Regions from separate parts of the Paenibacillus sp. FSL H3-0310 genome, predicted to be linked through region 1. Evidence: riboswitches for the same ligand, from Rfam matches in the RefSeq annotation. Region 1 holds a riboswitch; the other holds the start of a gene.

Evidence for each region. A riboswitch is a leader RNA that binds a small molecule or an ion and turns the genes downstream of it on or off. The one in region 1 is predicted to bind S-adenosylmethionine.
Region 2: linked by a shared signal. The riboswitch ahead of MHH63_RS02270 (methionine ABC transporter ATP-binding protein) and the one ahead of metA (homoserine O-acetyltransferase MetA) in region 1 are both predicted to bind S-adenosylmethionine.

Annotation. Positions count from the first base shown of each region.
Region 1 is NZ_JBBODC010000003.1:547,747-560,045, reverse strand. Features, by position in the region: gene MHH63_RS28395 (PLP-dependent transferase) at 1-612, opposite strand, end outside; gene metA (homoserine O-acetyltransferase MetA) at 649-1,569, opposite strand; SAM riboswitch class I at 1,685-1,814, opposite strand; gene corA (magnesium/cobalt transporter CorA) at 2,211-3,146, shown strand; gene MHH63_RS28380 (HRDC domain-containing protein) at 3,233-4,249, opposite strand; gene MHH63_RS28375 (ROK family protein) at 4,460-5,341, opposite strand; gene MHH63_RS28370 (hypothetical protein) at 5,509-8,235, opposite strand; gene MHH63_RS28365 (copper amine oxidase N-terminal domain-containing protein) at 8,249-9,112, opposite strand; gene MHH63_RS28360 (Mbeg1-like protein) at 9,156-11,072, opposite strand; gene MHH63_RS28355 (hypothetical protein) at 11,072-11,902, opposite strand; gene MHH63_RS28350 (Mbeg1-like protein) at 11,943-12,299, opposite strand, start outside.
Region 2 is NZ_JBBODC010000001.1:471,799-484,097, reverse strand. Features, by position in the region: gene MHH63_RS02320 (YheC/YheD family protein) at 190-852, opposite strand; gene MHH63_RS02315 (hypothetical protein) at 1,186-1,395, shown strand; gene MHH63_RS02310 (GNAT family N-acetyltransferase) at 1,877-2,329, opposite strand; gene MHH63_RS02305 (HesB/IscA family protein) at 2,458-2,817, opposite strand; gene mqnE (aminofutalosine synthase MqnE) at 3,276-4,382, shown strand; gene MHH63_RS02295 (NAD(P)/FAD-dependent oxidoreductase) at 4,434-5,495, shown strand; gene MHH63_RS02290 (YuzB family protein) at 5,906-6,160, opposite strand; gene MHH63_RS02285 (NifU family protein) at 6,242-6,490, shown strand; gene MHH63_RS02280 (MetQ/NlpA family ABC transporter substrate-binding protein) at 6,649-7,515, opposite strand; gene MHH63_RS02275 (methionine ABC transporter permease) at 7,573-8,202, opposite strand; gene MHH63_RS02270 (methionine ABC transporter ATP-binding protein) at 8,232-9,248, opposite strand; SAM riboswitch class I at 9,351-9,486, opposite strand; gene MHH63_RS02265 (Cthe_2314 family HEPN domain-containing protein) at 9,589-10,323, opposite strand; gene MHH63_RS02260 (COX15/CtaA family protein) at 10,479-11,447, opposite strand; gene MHH63_RS02255 (thioredoxin family protein) at 11,565-11,909, opposite strand; gene MHH63_RS02250 (putative polysaccharide biosynthesis protein) at 11,988-12,299, opposite strand, start outside.

The DNA.
Region 1 (12,299 bases):
GTGTCCGCCCAAATATTTGGTAGCACTATGGACTACAATGTCCGCACCTAATTCCAGAGGACGCTGGAAAAATGGAGTCAGCAGTGTATTGTCTACAATTGTGAGCAGCCCATGATGACGGGCCCAAGTAGCAACGGCTGCAATATCCGTAACCATCATCAAAGGATTCGTTGGCGTTTCAATAAATATCGCCTTCGTATTTGGAAGACGTGAAGCCTCAAGCGCATCCAAATCATTCGTATCTACATAGGAAGCAGTGATTCCAAACTTGGACATAATTCGTTCCAACAAACGATAGGTCCCGCCGTAAAGATCCAGCGAAACGATCAAGTGATCGCCTTGCCCAAACAGGGTAAATATGGTTTGAATAGCTGCCATCCCAGAACTACAGGCAAAACCTGCATCACCAGACTCCAATTCCGCAGCCGCATTCTCTAGTACGGAACGGGTTGGACTTTTGGTACGGCTATAATCGAAACCTGTGCTCTGCCCAAGCTTCGGGTGACGGAATGCCGTAGCATTATAGATAGGGAAATTAATGGCTCCGGTAGCCGGATCTTCTTGTGAACCTATTTGTGCCAGTCTGCTTTCAATCCTAAGTTTGTCGTCCATGATAAATGCCTCCTAAATTGTAATGTAGCGCTGATCTTAATAAACAATCGGGTCGATATCGTAAGGTGTCTCTTGATATACATAGTAATTGAGCCAATTAGAGAATAATAAGTTGGCATGTGCACGCCACACTGCAGGAGGTGTTTGTTCTGGATCATCTTTAGGGAAATAGTGTTTCGGCAAGGCCATCTCCATGCCCCTCTCCAAATCACGATCATATTCCCATTTCAAGGATAATGGATCGTATTCGGAATGTCCGGTCACAAATATTTGTTTGCCGTCGGTCGTAGCTACTAGATACATACCAGCTTCTTCGGATTCCGCCAGAATCTGCAGATCTGGATTGCTCTCAATATCTTCGCGGGAGACATCGGTATGACGGGAATGCGGTACATGGAATACCTCGTCAAAGCCGCGCAGCAATTTAATGTTATTTTGGTTAATCGTATGGGAGAATACTCCAAAACATTTTTCAGGCAAAGCCACTTTACGAACACCAAAATGATGATACAACCCTGCCTGTGCCGCCCAACAGATATGCATGGTCGAGGTCACGTTATCCTTGCTCCATTCAAAAATCTCTTTTAGCTCTTCCCAATAGGATACTTCCTCAAACTCCATTTGCTCTACGGGTGCTCCTGTAACAATAAGACCATCCAAACGGCGGTGGCTGATCTCGTCAAAAGTTTTGTAAAAGCTTCTCAAATGCTCAGCAGAAGTATTCTTAGAAGTATGTGAGCGTGGATGCAGCAAGGTAACGTCAACTTGTAGCGGTGAATTTCCTATTAAACGCAGCAATTGAGTCTCCGTCGTTTCTTTAGTCGGCATGAGATTCAGAATAGCAATCCTTAGTGGACGGATATCCTGATGGAAAGCCAAACTATCATCCATCACAAAAATATTTTCACCGGATAGTATTTCTTTTGCTGGTAAACTGTCGGGAATTTTAATTGGCATTGTCTTTCCACTCCTTAACTGTATTTAGGTTATGTTGTCACATCGCGGCTTTCTGAACAATAAAAAGACCTTTCTCGGAAAACGAGAAAGGTCATATCTACAGTCATATGCGCCTCTCTCATCTGCCAGAAACTTTTGGACGAGGTTTAGTCGTCAGCAAAGTTCCGCAAGAATTAGCACCGTGCGTTCACACGCCGGTTGCCGGGTTTCATAGGGCTAGTCCCTCCACCTGCTCTTGATAAGATTTAGCTGTATTCAATTAAATTTCTTTAAAATTTACTTTAAATCATGAACCTCCTTTTCGTCAAGTCCATACAATGCTGAAGTAGCCTCAAAGTAACAATAAATTTGCTTGAAAGAGGCATACTCCGTTGTTATACTAGACAAGTATTTCATACCTGAACGAAAAGAAGAGGTGAGAAGAAGAATGGAAGGCGACCCGAGCTCGCAATTAAGTGTACAGAATGAGCAACCACACAGGATAATCATCAGCTTGCCGGCGGCGGGAGCAGTTCTTCTTCATGCCCTCGAATCGTCATTCGGCCTCTTGTATTGATTGTAACGCCGGCCAAGCTGATTTTTTCTCTGTGCTTAATTAGCAGTCCCTGGTGAAGACCCGGGGATAGAAGGAGTGGAATCAGATGAAAATCCGGCTGGTGAATGCAGGGGTTTTTACACCTATTGATGAAATTGATGAAACATTGACACCCCCAACAGAAGGGTTCTATTGGATTGATGCAGATGTGGAGGATTTGGAGCTGCTTCAGCCCCTGTTCAACCTGCATGATCTCGCTGTTGAGGATTGCCTTAGTGAAGAGGATCAACGTCCAAAGATCGAAATATACGAAAGTCATTACTTTATTGTTGTAAACAGCATCCGCTTTGATGATGAGGAAATCTTCCTGCGGGCGCTCAATATATTCTTGGGAAGACATTATATTATTACTGTAACGAAACAAAAGATTCACGAGCTACGCGTCCTGAAGCCCATGTTATGGGAACAAGAGGTTAGCGAACCCGACCAATTCCTTTACCTGCTTATCGACCTTGTCGTAGATAATTATTTCTCCGTAGGTGACCGAATTGAAGCCCGGATTGAGAAGCTTGAAGAGGATATCCTAATGCATACCAAGAAATCTCATCTGAGTGAGATTATCGGTCTGCGAAGTGAGATCTTATGGTTAAAGAAGATGCTGGGACCACAGAAAGAGGTTATCAATACCCTGAATAAAAAAGACCTCCGTCTGATTGATGATCAGCTGCAGAAATACTTTAGCGACATTTATGAAAATGCAGTTAAAATATCCGAAACCTTTGAGACGTACCGCGATCTCATGGGCAACTTACGTGAGGCCTACCAATCCAGTATCGCCAACCGCGCCAATGAAATTATGAGAGTATTTACCGCGATTACAACGATATTCATGCCTTTGACCGTAATTACCGGAATCTATGGGATGAACTTTGATCATATGCCGGAATTGCATACGAAATACGGTTATTTTGCCGTTATAGGTCTAATGTTGACGTTAGGCTGTGGGATGCTGTATGTATTCCGCAAGAAAGAATGGCTATGAAAATAAACGGACGAATAGGCAAGACGAAGGCCCTTTAACCCTTTGGTGTAAGGAAGCCTTCGTCTTTTTGATATGATAAAAAGCTACTAGAAACTGGTCGCCATGCCCACTTTAGCAGCTTGCTCCCGCCGGAAATGAATGCGGATCAGCCGCAGACGTTCATAATAGCTATCCAGCCCTTCTGCTGCTGAAAAATCCTCCCCATACACCTTATGCAGCACTGGCTTTAGAAAAAGATCTCCTACCTCTGCATAGGCATTCCATATCGCCTCCTGCTCATTCTGCGGCACATTTTTCAGTTCTACCTCGATCAGTTTCTCCACGCAATAACCTTCTCTTTCCAGCCCCTCTACCGCTTCAATCAGTTCGCGACGGTTCACTCCACTGTTCACCTTAAGCTGTTCTAACCCTAACCCATTCTCGATCCCTTGCAGCAGAATTCGCCGTAATCGCAGTCTTTCTAGCTGTTTCTTATATTTGACCTCTTTCTGTTTATAGAGCCAGGATACAAAAGAATCCTCCTCAATTTCTTGGTGTACCCAATTCAAAGGAAAGGAGTGTTCCCTTGCAGCCGTAGAGGTTATAGCCAACCAATCCGTGCCATATTGGGCTACCTTTCCTTCCCCTACACCAGGGATCTGCAGCAGCTCCTCTGGTGTATGCGGCAAGAAAGTGCTTATCAAACGTAACAAACGATTGCTGGCAAGAATGTAAGGGGCTTTCCGTTCACTAGAAGCTCGGCTGCGGCGCCAAGCACATAACTCCTCATAAATAGCTTCGTTCCCATTATATTCACTGTAATATTGCAGCCTTAGCTGCTCCTGATTACGCCCGGTAAGGCCGTCTTCTTCATGAAATACGCCATCAATCAACGGCCGATAGCCATCCCCCATCTTCACCGCCAGCTCATGCCTGTAAACACAAAGCATTTCATTCCATGAACCACCCGCGTACCACAAATGCTCCTGTGTTTCCTCACCGCCTGAAAAATCACGCCAGCCCAGACTCCACACTCCTTCTTCCTCTCCAATCCATAGCTGAGCGAACACCTCTTGATCCACCCCAGATATTCTGGATAAGCGATTCATAAATACAATTTGCATATTCATCCCTGCCTTTCTAGTCTTCAGCAAGCACTATACCTACCGGTCTGAGCTACTTATTCGCTGATGTGAATGCCACACTGTCAGACTCGGAAAACGCAAAAAAGCACCACTCTCACGATAAACGTGAAAGAGGTGCTCCCTCATTAAATGCTATACTGTTAGATCCTACAATACCATATATTTCCTAACAGTCAATATCTTTTTATACTAGTTTCTTGCCAAAGCTAAAGTTGCCAGTCCAATCGCACCTGCAAGTCCTGCGTTATCTCCAAGCTGCGGTGGCACAACATAATTATCGATGTCGGTATTTAGCGCTGGATGCTGAACATAACCCTTCAGCAGCTCCTGCAGCTTGGTACGAATTAGCGGGAACAAGTGGCTTTGCTTCATGACACCACCGCCCATTACGATTTTTTCGGGAGACAGAATCAACACGTAATTCATAAGTGCATGTGCAAGATAATGAGCTTCCATATCCCAAGCTGGATGGTCAACAGGCAGCTCGCCTGCTGGTTGTCCCCAGCGTTTGCCAATCCCCGGACCTGCGGCTAACCCTTCAAGGCAATCGCCATGATAAGGGCAGTAGCCCTCAAACGTGTCCTCTGGATGTCTGCGAACTAGAATATGTCCCATCTCAGGATGAGACAATCCATGCACCATCTGACCTCCAACTACTGCTCCCGCTCCAATGCCTGTCCCAACCGTAATATAAAGGCAGCTGTCCAGACCTTTAGCCGCTCCCCATTTACTTTCCGCAAGCGCTGCACCATTCACATCCGTATCAAAACCGATCGGCACGTTAAATTGCTCAGCCATTGTACCTACCAAATTATATTGTCCCCAGTGAGGTTTTGGTGTCGTTGTTATGTAACCATAAGTAGGGCTGTCCAGCACGGGATCAATCGGTCCAAACGATCCAATACCAAAAGCTTCTACATTCTTCCCATTAAAATAGTCGATTACGAGTCCCATCGTTTCTTCCGGTGTTGTTGTCGGAAAGCTAACTCGGTCCAGAATGGTACCGTCCTCATAACCAATTCCGCATACAAACTTCGTTCCGCCTGCTTCAATCGCTCCCAATAACTTCATAGCAACTATCTCCCTTCTCCATTAAGCAATAATCCGCCATCCAGTTTGAAAATAAAAATTAATATAAAATAAAACAATCAACAGCCCTTATTATACGTTGGATGAAGCGCTATCACAATAATAAAACTCCCTTCATGCTTTTTTGCATGAAGGGAGACTATTGATGTTTAATTATTTAAGTCATCAAACATAGAGCCTTTTACCGTAACCTCAATTTGATCCAGCGGCTTAATGCCGACAAGCTTGCCCAGTGATTTGTACGCGTTGGTACTCTTGGAGAGCTCCACATCTGCCAGCCAAGCCTTAACATAGTACTTCCCATCTGGCATTTCAGCTGTAGTATAGACAGGAATATGGTCCTTATTAATCGTAATCGTCACCGTAGACTTTTCCGTGATCTTGTACATATTCTGATTCAAGCCCACATATTCACGGTATTTGAAATTGTTGAAGCTTCCCAGTGTACTAGACTGTGAGTAACCCTCTAATATATTCTTCCAGAATTCATGGGTGCCTTTATCACTTTCTCTTTCTTGTGAATATGGGATCTCTTCCACATCTTTAGTAAAGCTGTTCTCCACCGTCAGCAACTTTGCATCATTCACTCCGGTGTTATCCTCTACGGATAAAGCTGCTGGCTTTCTTGCAAAGTTATTCCCGTTTTTGCTCAGTGGTTCATTCCGCAGATTGACCGCAACTTTATCATTATTGATATACATAAGATCAGTTTCATATCGGAAAGAATTCGTAAGTTCCTCAACAAGATCCTTATGGTCCTTCGTGTCTTTATCCGTATCTTTAAACGTAACTGTCTCCAGTGTAAAGGTATACGTTCCAACAGGATTAAAATAATATCCGGATTTAATCGGATAATCATACCCTTGAAGTTGCTTATCCGTCGCAAACACGGCGGTATCATAATTAGATTTGTCGTTAAGCATCTTTTTAGCGGTAGCTCTGGCTTTCTTATAAGCTTGAGCCATGCTATTCTCTACCTTCCAGCCGATGTCTCCGCTTGCCTGTTGTGTGAAGATTCGCTCGAATTGCCCCTTTACTTTCGTCCAATCCTGTAAGTTCTTATTCTCATCTTCATGAGCCATCCAGCGGATTACATTATAATTGTAAGGCTCACTTGTCCAGAAGAGCTTTCGAATCAAAGAATCCGCTTTATTCTTGTCTATTGAATTCTTGTACAGCTTAGGTGCTATTTGTTTGGCCCCATTATAAATATAAGTCCGAATGGTTTTGACATCCTCACCTGGTGTAAACGGAGCTGAAGTGCTGCCGCTCTCCGTATATGTTTGACAAGATTCAACATCTTTACCTTCCCCGTTCTTTGTTGTGCTGCACACCTGATAATTACGAGTGAAATTTCTGCTCACAGTACCCTGGAAACTGATATTACCTGACTTTTGATTAGGTGTATACGGAGCCGGATTAATGTACCACTTACCGTTAACAGGATCATCACCAAAATCAGGGCGCTGTAGACTAGCTATGATGTCAGGTTGTCTAACTATAGTACTGGCGGCATCGTTAACCAGCGGATTATTCTCCACACGGAAATAACGATAGATAGTATCCGTATTATTGATTACTTCCAAAGCGCCTGTAGCATTCCCACTCCAAGTAAAATCAGAATATTGCGGTTGTAGAACAGCCTTTATAGCAGCGCCATCGGCTAACCCGAATTTCACTTTTTTCGATAACACATTATAATCCAGATCGAAGGAGCCTTTAGTTGTTGGCATCGAGTTGACCTTCTTAATCCATCCGTAAATCTCATTATTTCCGTAAAAGACTTCATTAGGTGACTTCAGCCTGTTCAGATTAAACTGGATGTATACGTCCTCATCAGGCATTGTAAATGTCGCGAAAAGAATATTGTCAGCCGTATTAGCCGCAAGCATAATTTCACCTGCTAACGTTGACGCATGACCATGGTATCTTACAGGGATTTCCTTTCCGTTACTCGTGATCTTCCAAGCGTAATCTGTTGTTTTCTGGGTGGCGAAGCTGGATCTGAGTCTGATTCCAACGGTTACCTCTTGTCCAGCTACCGCGCCGGTTGGCAAAGTTTCGAAATGAGGGGATAAATCATTTACCTGCAAAATAAACGGTGCGATAGGAATGCCTAAGTAAGTAATATTTCCGTTAGAACCTTGGATGTAAATCCTCCCTGATCCCCAAGACAGATAGGTAGGCGGTTGCAGGACGTGAACATAATCTATCCATCGCCCTCCCTTAGACGGTGTAGTATTCTGAGTGTATACAACCCTGTCTTTATACTCCTTGTCTTGATTGTTATAGATGAACCGTTCATATTTCTTACCGGCATAGCTCAGGTTTAGTCCAGTAAGAATAGCCTGCTCAAAAGTCCCGCCGGAATTCACTAGATACTCAATATCCCTACCTACAAATGCATCAAAATCATTTTTTCTAATTTTGTAGCTTGATTTTACGCCAGAGTCCTTCCAAGGTTCCTTAATCATATTAAAATTCTGAATTTGAATCCCGCTCCATCCAGCATACCATGGAGCTCCCTCAGTTGAGACCGAGTCCCCATCAATCGAATACCCGGAAAAAGCAAACATATTGCTATGCTCAAGCCATTCATGATTTCCACCATAGACAATCTCAAAATTACTATTGTTAGATTTTATCTGGTTTTGTAACAAATCCTCTCTTAACTTTCCTTTATTAGTCTCCATTGTGTAATAATTAGATTTTTTATAGAGCTCCGCCATATCTTTATTGATCTTCTCGATAACAGCTGTCGCTGTTTTTGGAAGATTGTTAGAAGTATCATTCACTGACTCTTCAGAGAAAACTGAAGAAGCTATAGATTGGAATAAGAATATTGTCACTATACTAAGCCATATCGATTTTTTCATACCTTCACCTCTCCTACTTCGGCCATACTGCGATTCCTATATCCCCCATACCAGGAGAGTCTACATCAATTTTATAATCTTTGCTTTGGAAGACTTTATAATCTAGCTCATCCATTCTTTTTGTTTTTGTTCTAACATACTTCATAATCGAATCTACGACATCGCCCTCAATGTTTTGTCTAAGAATATTCTCCGCTTCCTTCGCCTCCAGTGCAGGGTCAGAGCCTATATTAGTAAATGTAATTGTAATTTGAAAAAGATACTGACCTGCTTTCCGATCATCATTGTTGTATACTGTCAGCTGTGAATCGGTAATATAAGTCGACTCTAGATTGGCCCCCAGATGGGTATACGGGATTTCAAACCCATGAATCGTTACCGTCTTGGCTCCATTCGTTGATTCTCCCGTAGCAGGCTTATCAGAGGTAGCTATTTCACCTGAAGGAGTAGTGATGTAGACCGTCTTCACAGCATCATCCCATTTCACGTTTACACCGAGTCCTTCATATACAAATCGAAGTGGGACAAAAGTTCTTGACTGTTTGAACAATGCAGCCGTGTCCATTTGTTTTGTTTTTCCATTGAGCTCATAACTCTTTTTCCCGATATAGACACCCATTGTTTTGCCTTCAAGCGAGATTGTTGCCTTTTTAGCCTTACTGTCCCATAACACCTTAGCTCCAAGCGCTTCACTTATAAAACGCACGGGTAGCTGTACCCTTTGCTGCGCATCGATAAAAGGCTGGGCGTCTGGAAAAATAACTTTTTCTCCATTTACTACTACTCTCAATGGAAGACTTGCTGCAAAACCTGAAAATGCAGAAGTCATCAGGGATACCATTAGTAATAAAAGCAGCGAACTAATTATTTTTTTCATATAATTGCTCCTCTCAAATTTATCTTTCTATTTCCTGATATAATTAGTTCAGGTGTATTGTGGTAGTACTTGCACGGGCAGCAGCAACAATTTTAGATTCAATCTCTCGATATTTTGTAACAGTGTATCTTAAACCTGCAGTTTTTCCGTTTATCGCTGTTGTTACACGATTTTTCTGCGTCCGGACTTCATTGCTTAAACGTTGAACTTCTCTTAATTGAGCTTGAACATAAGATTCACTGTAAGCCCTGCCCACGTTAGAACTTACTCCAGAAGCTATAGATAATATCCTCTCGACGACTTCAGCAATGCTCTCTTCCTTACGCACCAGACTTTTCTGCAGACTCTCCAGTTTATCCATATTCGCCAAGATCTTAGCTCCTTGAATGACACTAGCAGATGCAACTGCAATCTTCGTAATGGTTTTCGTTACGGTCGATTTAACATTGCTGATCGCTGAATCTTTAATCGTGCGTGCGCCAGCGATAAATTCTTCCTTTGTTTTCTTAATTTTAGATTTTACACTTTGGAATATATCCCCCATTTTCTTCATCGCTTTGTCTTTTACACTAATCCAATATTCCTTCTGAGCTTCAACATATTGAATGGCATTCTCTACAAAACGATTGAAGCCCTCTTTCATTTTCGTCATAAAATCAGAAACTGCGTGCTTTACCTTTTGTGAAAACTCCGCAATTTTATCACCGATCAAATTAGTCACTCGGACAGCTTCTGTCACCATATTCGTTACAAATTCAACACTTTGATTATAAAAGGAAACTACTCTCTCCTTGATATCCTCCACCCTTTGCTCAATCCAGGGAATCACACTGTCAATTACAAAACCAATCATATAAAGCGCAACCAGAGCTTTTATAGTGACAACGAGCGCAGCTAACGCTGCAGTAAGCGCCGCAGTAACAACTGCAACGGGCCCAACTGTCACCATTAAAAGTCCAACTACGGCTACTCCCGCAAACGCTAATGGCCGCAGATCTACTTCCCCATCCAATACTTTGAAAACCCCTTCGACCAATGCTTCCTTTAGGGGGCCCGGCACAATTTCCAGACCAACTGTAATATTATGCACTAGGTTAGGAACCAAAGCCCGAGTCTGTGACTCTGAACGTTGAAAGGACTCATTGTTCCCGTCGATCTTCAGTGAGAATAAGGAATGATGTGGCAGGACGGTATTCCTTTCAGATTCAGTATCAATGTAAATACCTGCCGATGGATTTTGAAATAGGGCCGGAACGATGTCATTTTTATTTCTGAACTCTTTAATTCTGTCATTCTCATTCAATTCGTCTATAGTGGCCCTGTGTTTATCAAGCAAGGTTCCATTAAATCCCGGTGCATTAAACGTTGATGCGGAAGTTAGTTGGTTCCGTAAATTCTCAGGTAATATAAAAGAGGAATATAGGGCTAGATTACCTCCTAGCGAGTGCCCAGTCAGAAACAATTCATAACCCGCATCTATTTTGAAATTATTCATATATTCTTTAGCTTCCGCCTGTTGTAAAGATTCAAGGGCATATGCAGTTGTTCCGTTGTTTTTCCAGTCATTATGGTAAAGCGGGTTATCCATTGGTTCACTACCCCGGAACGCCGCTACCTTTGCCCCGTTCTTGGTATCTACTGTAAATGCAACAAAACCTGATTCCTCTTTTTTATTATGAGAGACGATATTGGAGATTTCCCAATTCTGATAATCAGATATATTCATCTGCTCTATGAGATCATTCCACTGCTTGTATTCTTTGACTCCGTTAAGATCGTCAGGAAAGCGTTCTTTTAATTGTTGCTGACCTGCGGGAGAAGCGTAGAAGTTGAGAACTTCGCCGAGAGTGATTTTTTTATATAATGCATAAGTTTTTTCCAAATCCTTAATGTTGAGTATATCTAAATAAACAAGTTGCGAGATCTGCTTTAACTCTACCTCTGTAAGCGTATCGTCCATTACAATCCCCCTCTTTGTTCCATTCTTTTTATTCTGTCCTCTTTCCATATATCAAAGAATTCTCTAATCTTGTCTTGAGATTCTACAATCTTTCCATCAACTCCTAATTTGAATCCAGCCATTGTAACTATATTAATAATTCCTGTTTTTTTAGTTTCGTCACTAAAATATATGTCAACACTTTCCTCTGCCTTTTTGACCTCTTCTAATCGACCATAGGCCTCTGGAGTGAGGTATCCTATCCCTATCAGACTACTCACATATTTATTTTCTGCTAGTATTTTTGCAAAATCCATATATTTTCTCATTTCTGCCTCTTGGTCCATATCTCCATTACCATCAACATAGTTATCACTATTTAAATAGACTGAAATCACCAGCGTATTCGTTGGATATAACTTCAGAAATTGCTCGTAGGAAAGCTTTGTATTGTTATGCTTGGGGTAAACCAACCCCGTTTCGTTGGCAACGATAATTTTACTGTCAGGCCAAATGCTAGCAGCGATTGCTTGAATCATTGGTTCGTCTTTTTTTGCTACCACCTGGTTTAAATAGTTGTCATACACCTTTTCCAAATCCTTCGTGATTTCCACCCGTACATTAATCGTGTCATCCTTCTTAGGATGCACAGTCGCCTTCAATGTATTGTTGTTCATCGTTCCCCAACCGCCGCCTATGCCATCAAGGATGAATTCCTCGCCATACTTTTCCTGCAAGGAGCTCAAAATTTTCTTTTCACTTTTCTCCTCTCTAGAGCCACATCCCATAAAGCTGAACATTGATAATATCAACATCAGAGTCAACACCTTCCTTGTATAAATCTTTTTCATGCTGGCTTCACTCCTTTTTGATGGCGATTCCAGTTAGTAATCAGAATTCAAAATCCAGCTTCAATTCTGGAAATTTGAGCATTTGATTCATGGTTGTTTCAACCACCTTATCTAGATGTAATGTCATTTGGTTCGTTAGTTTCTCCATACGTTCCATGAGGGCATTTGTCAGTTTATTCAACCATTCCTCTACATGGTCCATCAGCTTATCCCCTACCGGACTGCAAATCAGTAGGATGGATAAGACAGCTTGCGTGATTTCATTAAGCTCTTCTGCTATTCCCGCTGCCTCTAGCATGGCTGCTTCAGATAGTTGTTCAAATTTCGCAGAGATGTCATCGAATAAGAAGGATTCCGGAATATTATTCATTTCGGTTCTCCACTCGCTGAACTTCGC
Region 2 (12,299 bases), on a different contig from region 1:
TATAAAGGTACTAGCTACACAGTGGACTATGGGGATAATAGTTATACACAGGATTGAACCACTTGTATAAAGCAAAAAATATATTTTTATTGTAAATAAATTACAATGTTATTTACCCCAAAAGAACGCAACTAAACGCAATTTTATCTTACTACTCTATTATCGTCAATTCTTAAAATAATTGTTAATTTATTGAGGTCTTGTATTAACCTCCAAAATCCATATTTTCCCCGAATAATCTACAGCATAATCAAAGCCCAGCTCACCTATTCCCGGAAAATGCCGTTCCATAATTCCGATACATACATGGGTTAGTCTCCGCATTTCTGCTTTCTTCGCTGAAGCTTTAATCCGCGGCAACGATCTACGAAGTCCTTCACGACATGATAGCATCGTTCCCCCTTTACAAAGATTGGTTACGAACAGACCTGGCCGAGCCAATCTCCCTACCATGGAGCGAAATTCCCAAACCTCACCATTCTTAACTACTTTGACCCGATAATCAATAGGCCGCCCGCCGATTCTCGCCAGGGAAATCCCTTGTTGAATCAAATATCTGCGTTTTGCCTTCACAGTATTAAGCGCACGTCTCATGGATCCAAAATCCTTGTAAATTCGAGTTCTGTCCATATAGGTGAATCCATAACCGCGACTATCCCGAAAAACTTTGATTACACCGTAACCTCCGCCACCCACAATAGGTTTAATGACAACATTTCCATATCTACGAAGCATTGCCAGGAGCGTTTCTGCCCTGTACCCCCTCGTCATTGGGATATAGGGTGCAACCCGAGCGTCGGTCAGCAACGCCTCTGTCTTCAGCCACTTACTGGCCAATTGTCTTCCTGCCATCGTCCTTTCCCTCCCTTCACAATCCAGCCTACCCTATACATTACTCAGAGAAGGTCTCGCCCTCTTGTATGATTGTCCGTGTAAGATGCCGCTCTTAGCAAAAAGGGCTTAGTGTTTAGCACAGCATCAGTCGACAGCGACAGGGTACAACCGCGGATTTTGTAGATTCAGTTCTCAAGAAATTCGACATCATTATCTTAATGGATGAGTTCACTATAACTAGAATAATCTTCAAAATCGTTGTATTATTAATAGCGGTTACATTTTCAATTTCTACTATTATAGTGAGTACTAACAGAATCACTAAAAAGCACAGCGCGGGGAGGGCTCAGAATGGCACAGTTTTTTGAGGTTTTATATTGGGTGGCTATGCTTGGGATGTCCATTGTATTGGCTGGAACGACTATACTGATCTGCGCCATTGGCTTTAAATTTATTAAAGACAAACGCAGAGCACTGGGTACGGGCTGTATCGCCTTCTCCCTTGGAGCTGCAGCGCTCATCGTATTTATGATTAATTACAAGTTTATTATTCCAGCCTAATGTACGCAGGGGACTGCCTATAAACAGCTTACTTCTATGCACAAACGGTCCGACCCTCGCAAAAAAAACACAGAGCAGCGATTCTCCAGTTATGTGGAGAATCGCTGCTCTGTGTTTTTAAACAATAGCTATCTGCTTCAACAGTGTCGTTAACCCATGAGCATTTCGGACCCAGATGACGTTATTTGCAGATTTTCAACCTTTGAGGCGTGTTTTCGGACTCCAGTGACACTATCGCTTAGAAAGAGTTTCATATTTACTGATTTTCATAGCAATAGCGGCAATGCGGTCCGTTGGCACCACAAATATGGGAAAATGCGGCGTTTAGGGTCATCTGTGTCCGATACATGGCTTGCGATACATGGTTAGCGATATATCGTTCGTGATACATGGTTAGCGATTTATCGTTTGCTTCCTATGTAAAAGAATAAAGAGCTACCCCAGCGCCCATTAAATGGCTTCTGAGAAACTCCCCTATTACTCATAAATCCAGCGACAGGCGTATCATATCTATGACTTGAATCCCATTTTCAAAGATTTCTTCACTGTAATGCCTAATAAAAAAATCTCTGTCAATGCCGGTGATTCTGAATCCACATTTCTGATAAAGTGCCAATTGTCCAACGCTCGAATTTCCTGTGCCAATTTCAATGGTTTTTGCTCCAAGCAGCTTGGCATTCTGAATCGCATGGTTCAGCAGCTGTTTTCCTATACCTTGCCCGTGTTTATTTTCGTCGACGGCGATATTTACGATCTCTACAGTCTCCGGTCTTGTCTGCAGCACAACGTAGACTCCGATGATGCTGTTATCCACCTCAGCTACACAACATAACCCTCTTTGTAAATATCCGTTAACCAAGCTCTCCGAAGGATCTGCTAATAGAAGTAATTCTAATGGAGGCTGTTCACCAGCTTTTAATTTTCTGATTTCCATTTCCATTTCCGAACTCCTTGTGATGATTTTTGTCATTGAGAATAAAAAAAAAAAAAAAAAAAAAAAAAAAAACTCCAAGCCTGTGTTGTTAGAATCCAACACGGGGCTTGGAGCCGTGATTGCTGTAATTAGCAAGGCTCTTCGTTAGGTTTCCCTGCATCCGTAGCTGTACGGAAGCTTGAACCGCAGCCGCAAGTTGCAGTAGCGTTAGGGTTGTTGATGGTGAAACCACCCGTCATGCCGGATTCTTCAAAGTCGATTTCGAGACCGTCCAGGTAACGAAGGTTCTCCTTCTCCACAACCACTTTCATGGCTTGAATGTCCATATATACGTCCTGATCGGTTTCATTATCATCAAAGCCCATAGCGTACGAGAATCCACTGCAACCGCCGGGCGTTACTCCAATACGGAGGAACATGTTCGGTACTTCTTGTTCAGCAAGCATCGCCTTTAATTGTTCTGCTGCCTTTTCACTAATATTAATCATGATCTCATCCTCCTACAAATTCGTCTCCCTTCATAAGCGGAAACTTATGTTTAAGGGACCTTCCGGCCAAAAGTTATTTCTTAAAAATATAAGAAAGTATAAGTGTTGCACCTATTCTTTATGTCTTATATTTCTCGCTTAAACGCTTATCAACTTTATAAGGATGCCAATGACGTTTATGCTTGATAAATTCAGTATAACCGACTATTCCGTTACCCTCAAGTCACAACTGCCTTCGGCATGACCCTTCACAGCAAAAAACACCATCAATATCAAGCTGTTGATACCCTTAGGAGAGTAGGTTTATAATAGGGAAGGCACTCTAAGTAAAAATTCGGAAATTTGTCACGGAGGCAAGCTCGCCTCTTTCTTTTCTAGAATGAACAGCTACCACTTGGGTACGTCTGGAATTTATCTTCGAGCAATCTGCTCGTAAACTTTCAGGAGGAAATCATAATATGTCTACTCTTTTTACCCCCCACACGGATGCCCGAATGGCGAACATTATTGATAAGGTTCGCAGCGGCGAAAGATTGAATTTGGAAGATGGCGTTTATTTATATCAAAGCAACGATTTACTTACCATTGGCCAGCTAGCGAATGAAGTCAATATCGCCAAGAATCACAATCGGGTATATTTTATCGAAAACATGAGTCTATATTTCACCAATGTTTGCGAATCGCACTGTGCATTCTGCAATTTCCGCAAAGATGATGGAGAAGAGGGAGCCTATACCCTTTCCGGTCAGGAAATGGTGCAATATGTCGAACAGCATATCCACCCAGGCGTACGCGAATTCCATATTGTTGGTGGCCATAACGACAAGGTTCCCTTCCAATATTATGTGGATTCTTTAAAAGCTTTGAACGAACGTTTCCCTGAGGTTACCTTAAAAGCCTACACTGCCGCTGAAATTGATTTTTTCACCCGTATTAGCGGTTTGAGTATTCGTGAGGTACTGGAACAATTGCGTGCTGCTGGACTGAAAACACTCACCGGTGGTGGTGCAGAAATATTATCCGACCAATATCGTAAAAAAATGCGTGTAGACAAAGCTAATGTGGAAGAATATCTGGAAGTCCATCGGACAGCACATCAGCTTGGGATGAAGACCCATACCACTATGCTGTACGGCTCCATTGAATCTCATGAAGACCGTATCCGCCATATGATGCAAATCCGTGATTTGCAGGACGAAACCAATGGCTTTATGGTATTCATTCCATTGTCCATGCAGCCTAAGAATAAAAACGCTGGCATCATGCGCCGCAACTCTGCTTATGAGGATCTGAAGACCATTGCGATCAGCAGATTGATGTTGGACAATTTCGATCACATCAAAGCGTACTTCATTAACATTGGCCCCCAGCTTACTCAAGTTGCGCTGAACTTCGGTGCATCAGATGTGCATGGCACAATTCTAAAAGAACGTATCAGCCACGCGGCTGGCGCCTTAACACCGGAAGGTCTGACTCGCGACGAATTGATCTGGCTAGTGAAAGGTGCTGGACGAATTCCTGTCGAACGTGACACTTTCTATAATGAAGTTAAGGTATACGAATAAGAAGACTACCTGAGATTTGTTATCCCATATTGGAAAGGAAGTTCGGTCAGCATGAGAACAATACTCGTTCTTGGCGGTGGCTACGGCGGCCTAGCCTTAATTCAAGAATTACTCAATAATCATCTTCCTCATGATGTTGAAATTATCTTAATTGACCGAATGCCTTATCAAGGAATCAAAACGGAATATTATGCGCTCGCCGCAGGTACCGTAACTGATTATCACCTGCGCATTCATTTTCCGGTTCACCCCCGGCTTACTGTCCGGTACGGTGAAGTGAGTTCCATTGATTTGGAGAGCAAAATAGTCAGTATGGAGTCCGGTGAGATTGTATCTTATGATCTCCTAGCCATTGCTCTTGGCTGTACCGACAATTACCACAACATCCCTGGTGCTGATCAATATACCTGCAGCATCCAGACCTTTGCTGGTACTCGGGAAACCTACCGCCGTTTAAATGATGTGAAGCCTTACGGAACGATAAACATTGTAGGTGGAGGATTGAGCGGTGTTGAATTAGCCGCAGAGCTTCGGGAAAGCCGTCCAGACCTTAACATCGCTATTCTGGATCGCGGTGAACGTGTTTTGTCTGCCTTTCCGGCAAAGCTGTCACAGTACGTAGAGGAATGGTTTCATCACCATCAGGTGCAAACGCTGGGACGAATCTCTGTATCTCATGTAGAGAAGGATTCGATTTTTAACGGTACCGAGGAAATCCTTTCAGATGTGACAGTATGGACCGCAGGGATTCAACCTGTAAAAGTAGTTCAAGATTTGAATGTGTCGAAGGACCGCGGTGGACGGATTATGCTGGATGAGTATTATCGTATACCGGATTATCCGGAGGTATATGTGATTGGTGACTGTGCCAGTCTGCCATTCGCACCAAGCGCACAAGCCGCTGGAGCACAGGGTGAGCAGGTAGCTCAGGTTATCCAAGCGACCTGGCGCGGTGAGACTCCTAAGCTTCATCCTATTCGCCTGAAGGGTACTTTAGGGTCACTAGGAAAAAAAGCAGGATTCGGACTTATGGGACAACGCTCCGTCAAAGGACGGGTTCCCCGCATCCTCAAGAGCGGAGTGCTCTGGATGTCGAAACGCACTTTAGGATAAGCCTATGATTGGTTCATAAGTATTAAAGGAAGCTACTCTCAGATAAACACGAGAGTAGCTTCCTTACGTTATTGGTGCGTATACCCTTCGGACTCAGATGACCTTATTTGCAAATTTTCAGCCTTTGAAGGAGAGTTTCGGACTCCAGTGAAGTTATTGCTTATAATGAGGTTCATTTATGCTGTTTTTCAGGTGAATAGTGACTATGGGGTCCGATAGCAATCCAAATGTAGGAAAACACTCAATATAAGGTCGCCTGAGTCCGGTGGCACCTTCACGGTAGCCCCTGCACTCTCCAATATGTTGCCTAATCGATCAAATTGGTGGATTTTGTTCAAGTAAGGTTCCAAAAAGAGGGAGCACTCCATAATTTAGATTATGGAGTGCTCCCTCTTTTTTTCTCGAGAAATTTAGTCAAGATCTATATTAAACCAAGCCTCAAGCTCTTTGATCTTGGCCTCAATTTTCTCTTCTAGCTCTGCAACAGTTTCTGCTGCAATAATGTCACCTTCAACCATGGCGAAAGGCATTAAATAACACTCTCCACAATTGTTCAGACATCCGTATTCAATGACATCATAATCTGGATTTTCCTCCAGCTTATGCATTAGCTTGTCTGTTCCGTGACCCATGTTGCTGGAACAAAATTCAATAATTGGTCTCATGATGATCTCCCTATTCCGCCTAACCATTTTATTTTTTAACTTTTTGTACTATAATGAACTTACGAAAGGAGTGATTGAGAAATGAGTGAGAATGCACAAAGCACCGAAATGTATGATGAAGTACTAGAAGTGCTGGATAAGCTTCGTCCGTTCCTGCAGCGCGATGGCGGTGACGTAGAACTGGTCGATGTGGAAGACGGCATCGTTAAGTTGAAACTTATGGGTGCCTGCGGCAGCTGCCCAAGCTCCACGATCACCTTGAAAGCCGGGATTGAACGCGCCCTCCTTGAAGAAGTAGAAGGCGTTGAAGAAGTAGTTCAAGTATTCTAAATCCCGTTCAATAACCCTCCCGATTCTCCTGTATAGGAGATCGGGATTTTCTTATTATAGAGGATTTAACATTCTCTCACAACCTTAGAACATAAAACCCGCAAGCCAACTTGGCTGCGGGTTCTTGTTATGACTATAGACGAATTTAGCTTCATTCCTTAAAACGCTGGAATGATCGCACCTTCGTACTTTTCTTCAATGAAAGCTTTAGCTTCTGGAGAATTCAGGGCAGCAACCAGCTTTTTGATGGCTTCGGAATCTTTATTGTCTTGACGGGTTACCAAAATGTTAGCATAAGGGGAATCTACACCCTCGATGAACAATGCATCTTTAGTTGGCACAAGACCAGCGTCTAGTGCAAAGTTCGTGTTGATCAAAGCAAGGTCTACCTCATCCAGTTGACGTGGGAGCATAGCAGCTTCCAACTCAATGATGTCGAGATTTTTCTTGTTTTCAGTGATATCTGCTTTTGTTGCAGCAATGTTTGTATCATCTTTCAAGGTAATCAGACCATTTTTTGCAAGTAGGATTAGTGCACGGCCACCGTTAGTAGCATCGTTCGGAATGGCAACTTTTGCACCATCAGCCAACTCATCGATCGATTTGATTTTTTTGGAATAAGCTCCAAAAGGTTCAACGTGAACGGATGTAACAGAGACCAGGTCGGTTTTATTATTTTTGTTTTGGTCATCCAGATACGGTTGGTGTTGGAAAAAGTTAGCATCTAACTCCTTCTCATCAAGCTGCACGTTAGGTTGAATATAGTCAGTGAATTCTTTGATTTCAAGTGTAATTCCATCTTTTTCAAGCAATGGAGCAATAGCCTTCAAAATTTCAGCATGAGGAACAGGTGAGGCACCAATAACCAATTTCACTGGATCTTTAGTAGGTTCACTTGTTGCTTCTGCGTTTGGTGCTGTTGTAGCAGCCGAGCTCCCAGCATTATTAGATGCATTGTTGTTACCGCAAGCCGCAAGCACCGCAACCAGTGTCAGGCTAAAAAATGTAAGTAGTACTTTTTTCATTGTAAATCCCCCTCTAATCTATATTTTGTATTGAATAAGGATATATATGGATGTACCTTATTTCCGTGTGTAATGTTTTACGAGTCGGTCACCGGCCATTTGTAGCAATTGCACCAGTACGACAATAAATACTATAGAAACAATCATAATCTCCGTCTCATAGCGGTGGTAGCCGTAACGAATCGCCAAGTCACCTAATCCGCCGCCCCCAACCATACCAGCCATTGCTGTATAGGAGACCAGTGTAACCAGTGTGATCGTAACTCCAGCGAGCAGACCTGGACGAGCTTCTGGCAAAAGAACACGCATAACGATTTGGTTCGTCGATGCTCCCATACCTTGTGCGGCTTCGATGACTCCGCGGTCTACCTCTCTTAACGACGTCTCTACCAAGCGGGCAAAAAATGGAGCTGCACCAATCACCAGAGGTGGAATCGTACCGAGTACACCAATGGAGGTTCCAACAACAGCTTTGCTGAAAGGAATTAGAGCCACCATCAAAATGATAAAGGGTACGGAACGTAGGATATTTACAAGTAATGATAAGACCGAGTAAGTTACTCTGATTACTATACTATTCGATTTTCCCCATAAATACAATAGAATTCCGAGTGGTAAACCAAGAATAATTGTGAACAATCCGGAAAAAAATATCATTTTTATAGTAGCAACCGTAGCATCCATCATTTCTTGCCAATTTAGATCTGCAAAATTCATTACGAAATCACCTCCACATCAAGGCCTTGAGCAATTAGTCTGGAGATCGTTACAGCAATCGCCTCAGCTGGCCCTTCGAACCGCACAATCATCTGTCCATAAGGCACATCTTTAATCGTTGAGATGGTACCATGTAAGATTGCAAAGCTTACACCCGTATCACGCACGACATCGGATAGTGCCGAGCCGTAAGTTTTTTCTCCGAAAAAAGTAATTTTGACAGCTTTAGAGTTATCCCCGGCAGCAGCATCAAGCGCCACTCGAAGAGGTCCTTCATTCTGTGTCTCACTGCGAATGAAATCGCGTGTAACCTCATGCTGCGGCTTGAGAAATACCTCTGTAACTTTGCCTTGCTCAACAATCCCACCACCATGAATGACCGCGACACGGTCGCAGATGCTCTGGATTACATGCATTTCATGTGTGATCAGCACAATGGTCAAATGGAATCTTTTATTAATATCGAGCAGCAGCTTAAGAATGGAATCCGTTGTCTGGGGATCAAGCGCAGAAGTGGCCTCGTCACACAGCAGCACATCAGGGTCACTGGCTAGTGCCCGGGCGATGCCGACCCGCTGCTTTTGTCCTCCAGATAACTGAGAAGGAAACTTATCTTTATGTTCTTCAAGCCCAACTAGAGCGAGCAGGTCTTTGACTTTTGTATCAATAGCTGTTCTAGATGTACCTGCAAGGCGCAGTGGAAAGGCAATATTATCGTATACGGTCGCCGAAGACAGCAAATTGAAATGTTGAAAAATCATCCCAATCTTGCGCCGCTGTTCCTGCAGCTGACCTTGGTTAAGACTGGTTAGCTCAACACCGTCTACCCAGACCTCTCCTTCTGTCGGACGTTCCAACAGATTAATGCAACGGATCAATGTACTTTTCCCGGCTCCAGAGTGGCCGATGACTCCGAATATTTCACCTTTCTCGATGGACAGATTCAATCCAGAAAGTGCTGTTGCCGCATTACTCCCTTTTCCATAAACCTTTGTTATCCCTTTTAGATTAATCAACTCTCGTCGCCCCCCCTTTATACTTCACTTATTCTATACAAAAAAACCTCCAACGATCGATGCAGATCGCAAGAGGCTCTGTGGGTTTATTAAGACAATGCCTTCTCATCTGCCAACGACCGCAACCTGCGCCATTGTAGGAATTAGCACCATGACATTTGTACAACGCTTCCCGCGCTGGATACAAATCGGTTGCCGGGCTTCATCGGGCCTATCCCTCCGCCGCTCTCGATAAGATAAAGTTATGAAATTATATTTTTTCTGAAATCGTACATACTTTAATGCAAGCATAAGTATAGTGAGTTTATCTATTTTTGTCAAAAGGAAATATATTGAACGATTACGATTTTATGCTCTTTGCCTTGCTTATTTCCTTAAGCAGCTGTTCATTGCTGTAGCTGAATGCCGCGATTAATGTCTTACAGTTCATTTCGAGCGATTGTTTTAAATCCTCAAGATGGCTATCCAGATCCTCGAGCTGAATTTTGTCATGCAGACCTTGGTGCCGCTGCCACAAATCATCCTGCATTTCGGAATTCATATAATGAATTTCAGCATTTCTGCGCTTGCGTAAATTCTCCAATGGATCGCGGTAGGAGTTCTTAATCTCTTCCAGTTGATCCGCTAATGCAGGATGCACATTCAATAATTGAAGCTGACGCAGCACTGTAAAATAAGAAAAGTGCGTTTTTAATTTGGATGTTTTGAGATCATAAAAATGATTCAGTACCGTCCCAAGCTTGTCCAGAAGAGAGAAAACCCGGATAAAGCCATCTTTATAAAAATAAACATAACGTGCATAATCGCCCTGTTCCACCGGTGTCATATCATCCATATAACCCGCAATCACTAATTTCCGGTAAAAAGCGGCCGCGAACCAACTTTGCTCCAGTTCATCCAGAGAGGAAATCAGCCCACGTGTCCAAATCTCCAGCTTGCGGTATTCATGGTCATTATCCTCATGGGCACTCATTTCCTTGCGCAGCAATGCTGCAAAAGTGGCCATATTCTCCATCGCATCAGCCAACACACCGCTGTTCTTTCGAGGCGGCTCTCCAAGTAATACCCGCAGCATATCCCAGTCCTCCTAAAGTTTTGTTCAGCGTCTGCTTCCATGGACTGCTTCGTACAAAACTCGCGACGTAAGCATCGGCCAATCAGCTCCACGATATACCGATTTCCACTTTATTATTCCGCGGGTGAAGCACCTCTATCCACGGAGGGAATGTTCTACCAAGGCGGTGGAATCATTGGGCTCGTTACATTTTTTCCAGACACGACACTACTCGCGCGATTTAGCTGCCAGACTCTTACACTCATATAACATAAGACACCAAACAAACTGGCAATCAGTAAAATATGAGCCAAAGTGGCAAATATGTACAGCCTTTCATTATCTAGAGTGTAAACCACAGCCGCCCCACTAAATACCTGCATCAAGCATAACAGCACTGCAGCTACACCCAGCGCTCTAAGCTCTGGATAATCCTTATGTTTCCAAAATGCTAAATGCCCAAGCAGCGCAGTAAGCATGAATAAGATTAAAGCCGCAATCCGATGCGTAAAAACAACACCTACACCTCCGGAAAGCTCCGGAACCCATTCTCCATTACAAAGCGGCCAACCCGAACACCCGCCTTGTGAATCCGTATGACTTACAAAGGCTCCAATATACACGACAATATAAGAATAGATGGCAGTAAAACAGGTTAAATTGCGAAAAGCCTTACTTACGGGCTTCTTTTGAGCCTCCAGCTTATGATCATATTCACGTGCTTCATGCCATCTCTTGGTTCCAAGAGCCAACATCATAGCGCTCGAAAAGGCGATCAAAGAAAAACCCATATGCAACGCCATTACAGCAGCGGATTGGGATTTAATTACTGCAAGCGCTCCCATACCACCTTGAACGATGACGAATACTAAGGTCATAAATGCATATCCCAGCAAATCGCGCCGAGTACGGGCATAACGCCAAAAAGCAAACATCGAGGCAAGTGAGAATAACCCTGCCAAACCGCTAAACAAGCGATGGGTGTATTCAATCATCGAGCCTATAGTATAAGCCGGAATTAATTTTCCATGACAGAGCGGCCATTCATTTCCGCATTCCAAGCCCGATCCAGTCTTCGTCACTACCGCTCCTCCGAGTACAGCGAGGAACATGATAAGGCAAGTAAGATAACTAAGCCATTTCAACTGATTTGTCGTCAAAAATATCACCCGCAGTTTTTAGTAATGGAGAAGCAGCCAGACTTATATTTCAAAAAACCACCGCTTTTGCACAAACAGGCGAAAGCGGTGGTTCCTTAGGAATTACTTTTGAAGGCTTTGATGCACTTGGACCGCTTTATCAAGGAAATTCTCAATCTCTTCACGGGATTTGCGCAATTTATTAACGAATCTAACCAATTCCCGTCCATCCGAATATGCGACGAAGCTTGGAATACCCATAATATTTTGTTCTTGGCTAACATCGCCCACGGCATCAACATCTACCTCAACCAGTGTAAGGCGGTCTGCATAAGCCTGCTCTACCTCTGGGATAAAAGGATCGATAAATTTACAATCCGAGCACCAGTCAGCCTTGAAGATGGCCACTGTTAATCGAGGTGATTGAATGGCTACCTGAAATTCAGCAGGAGAACTAATTTTGTCCATGATTTACTCAGTCCCTTCTTCAATATCTGTCTATTTTCTACTCTTTAAGTGAAGCAAAATGCAGTGTAGAAGTCAAACCTATTCTCTCATACGAACACGTGCAGGCTGTAACTTCATCAGCGGATTCAATAATTTTTGCAACGCCCGCGGATAACTGGAGATTTCCTGTTTAGTCAGCACACCCAGCACAATAAGCAGTACTAGATAAATAACAACAACGGCTGCCCCTACAACAAGACAAGTGATCAGAAACGCCAAACGTGCAGGCATCAGATCCGTTAACAGAATCCCAGCTTCATTCAAGCCATAACCAATCCCGCCGGACACAAGTACCGCAATCGCGAAACCGCCCCAACGTTTGCCCATAATTTCAAATGGCACAATCGATTT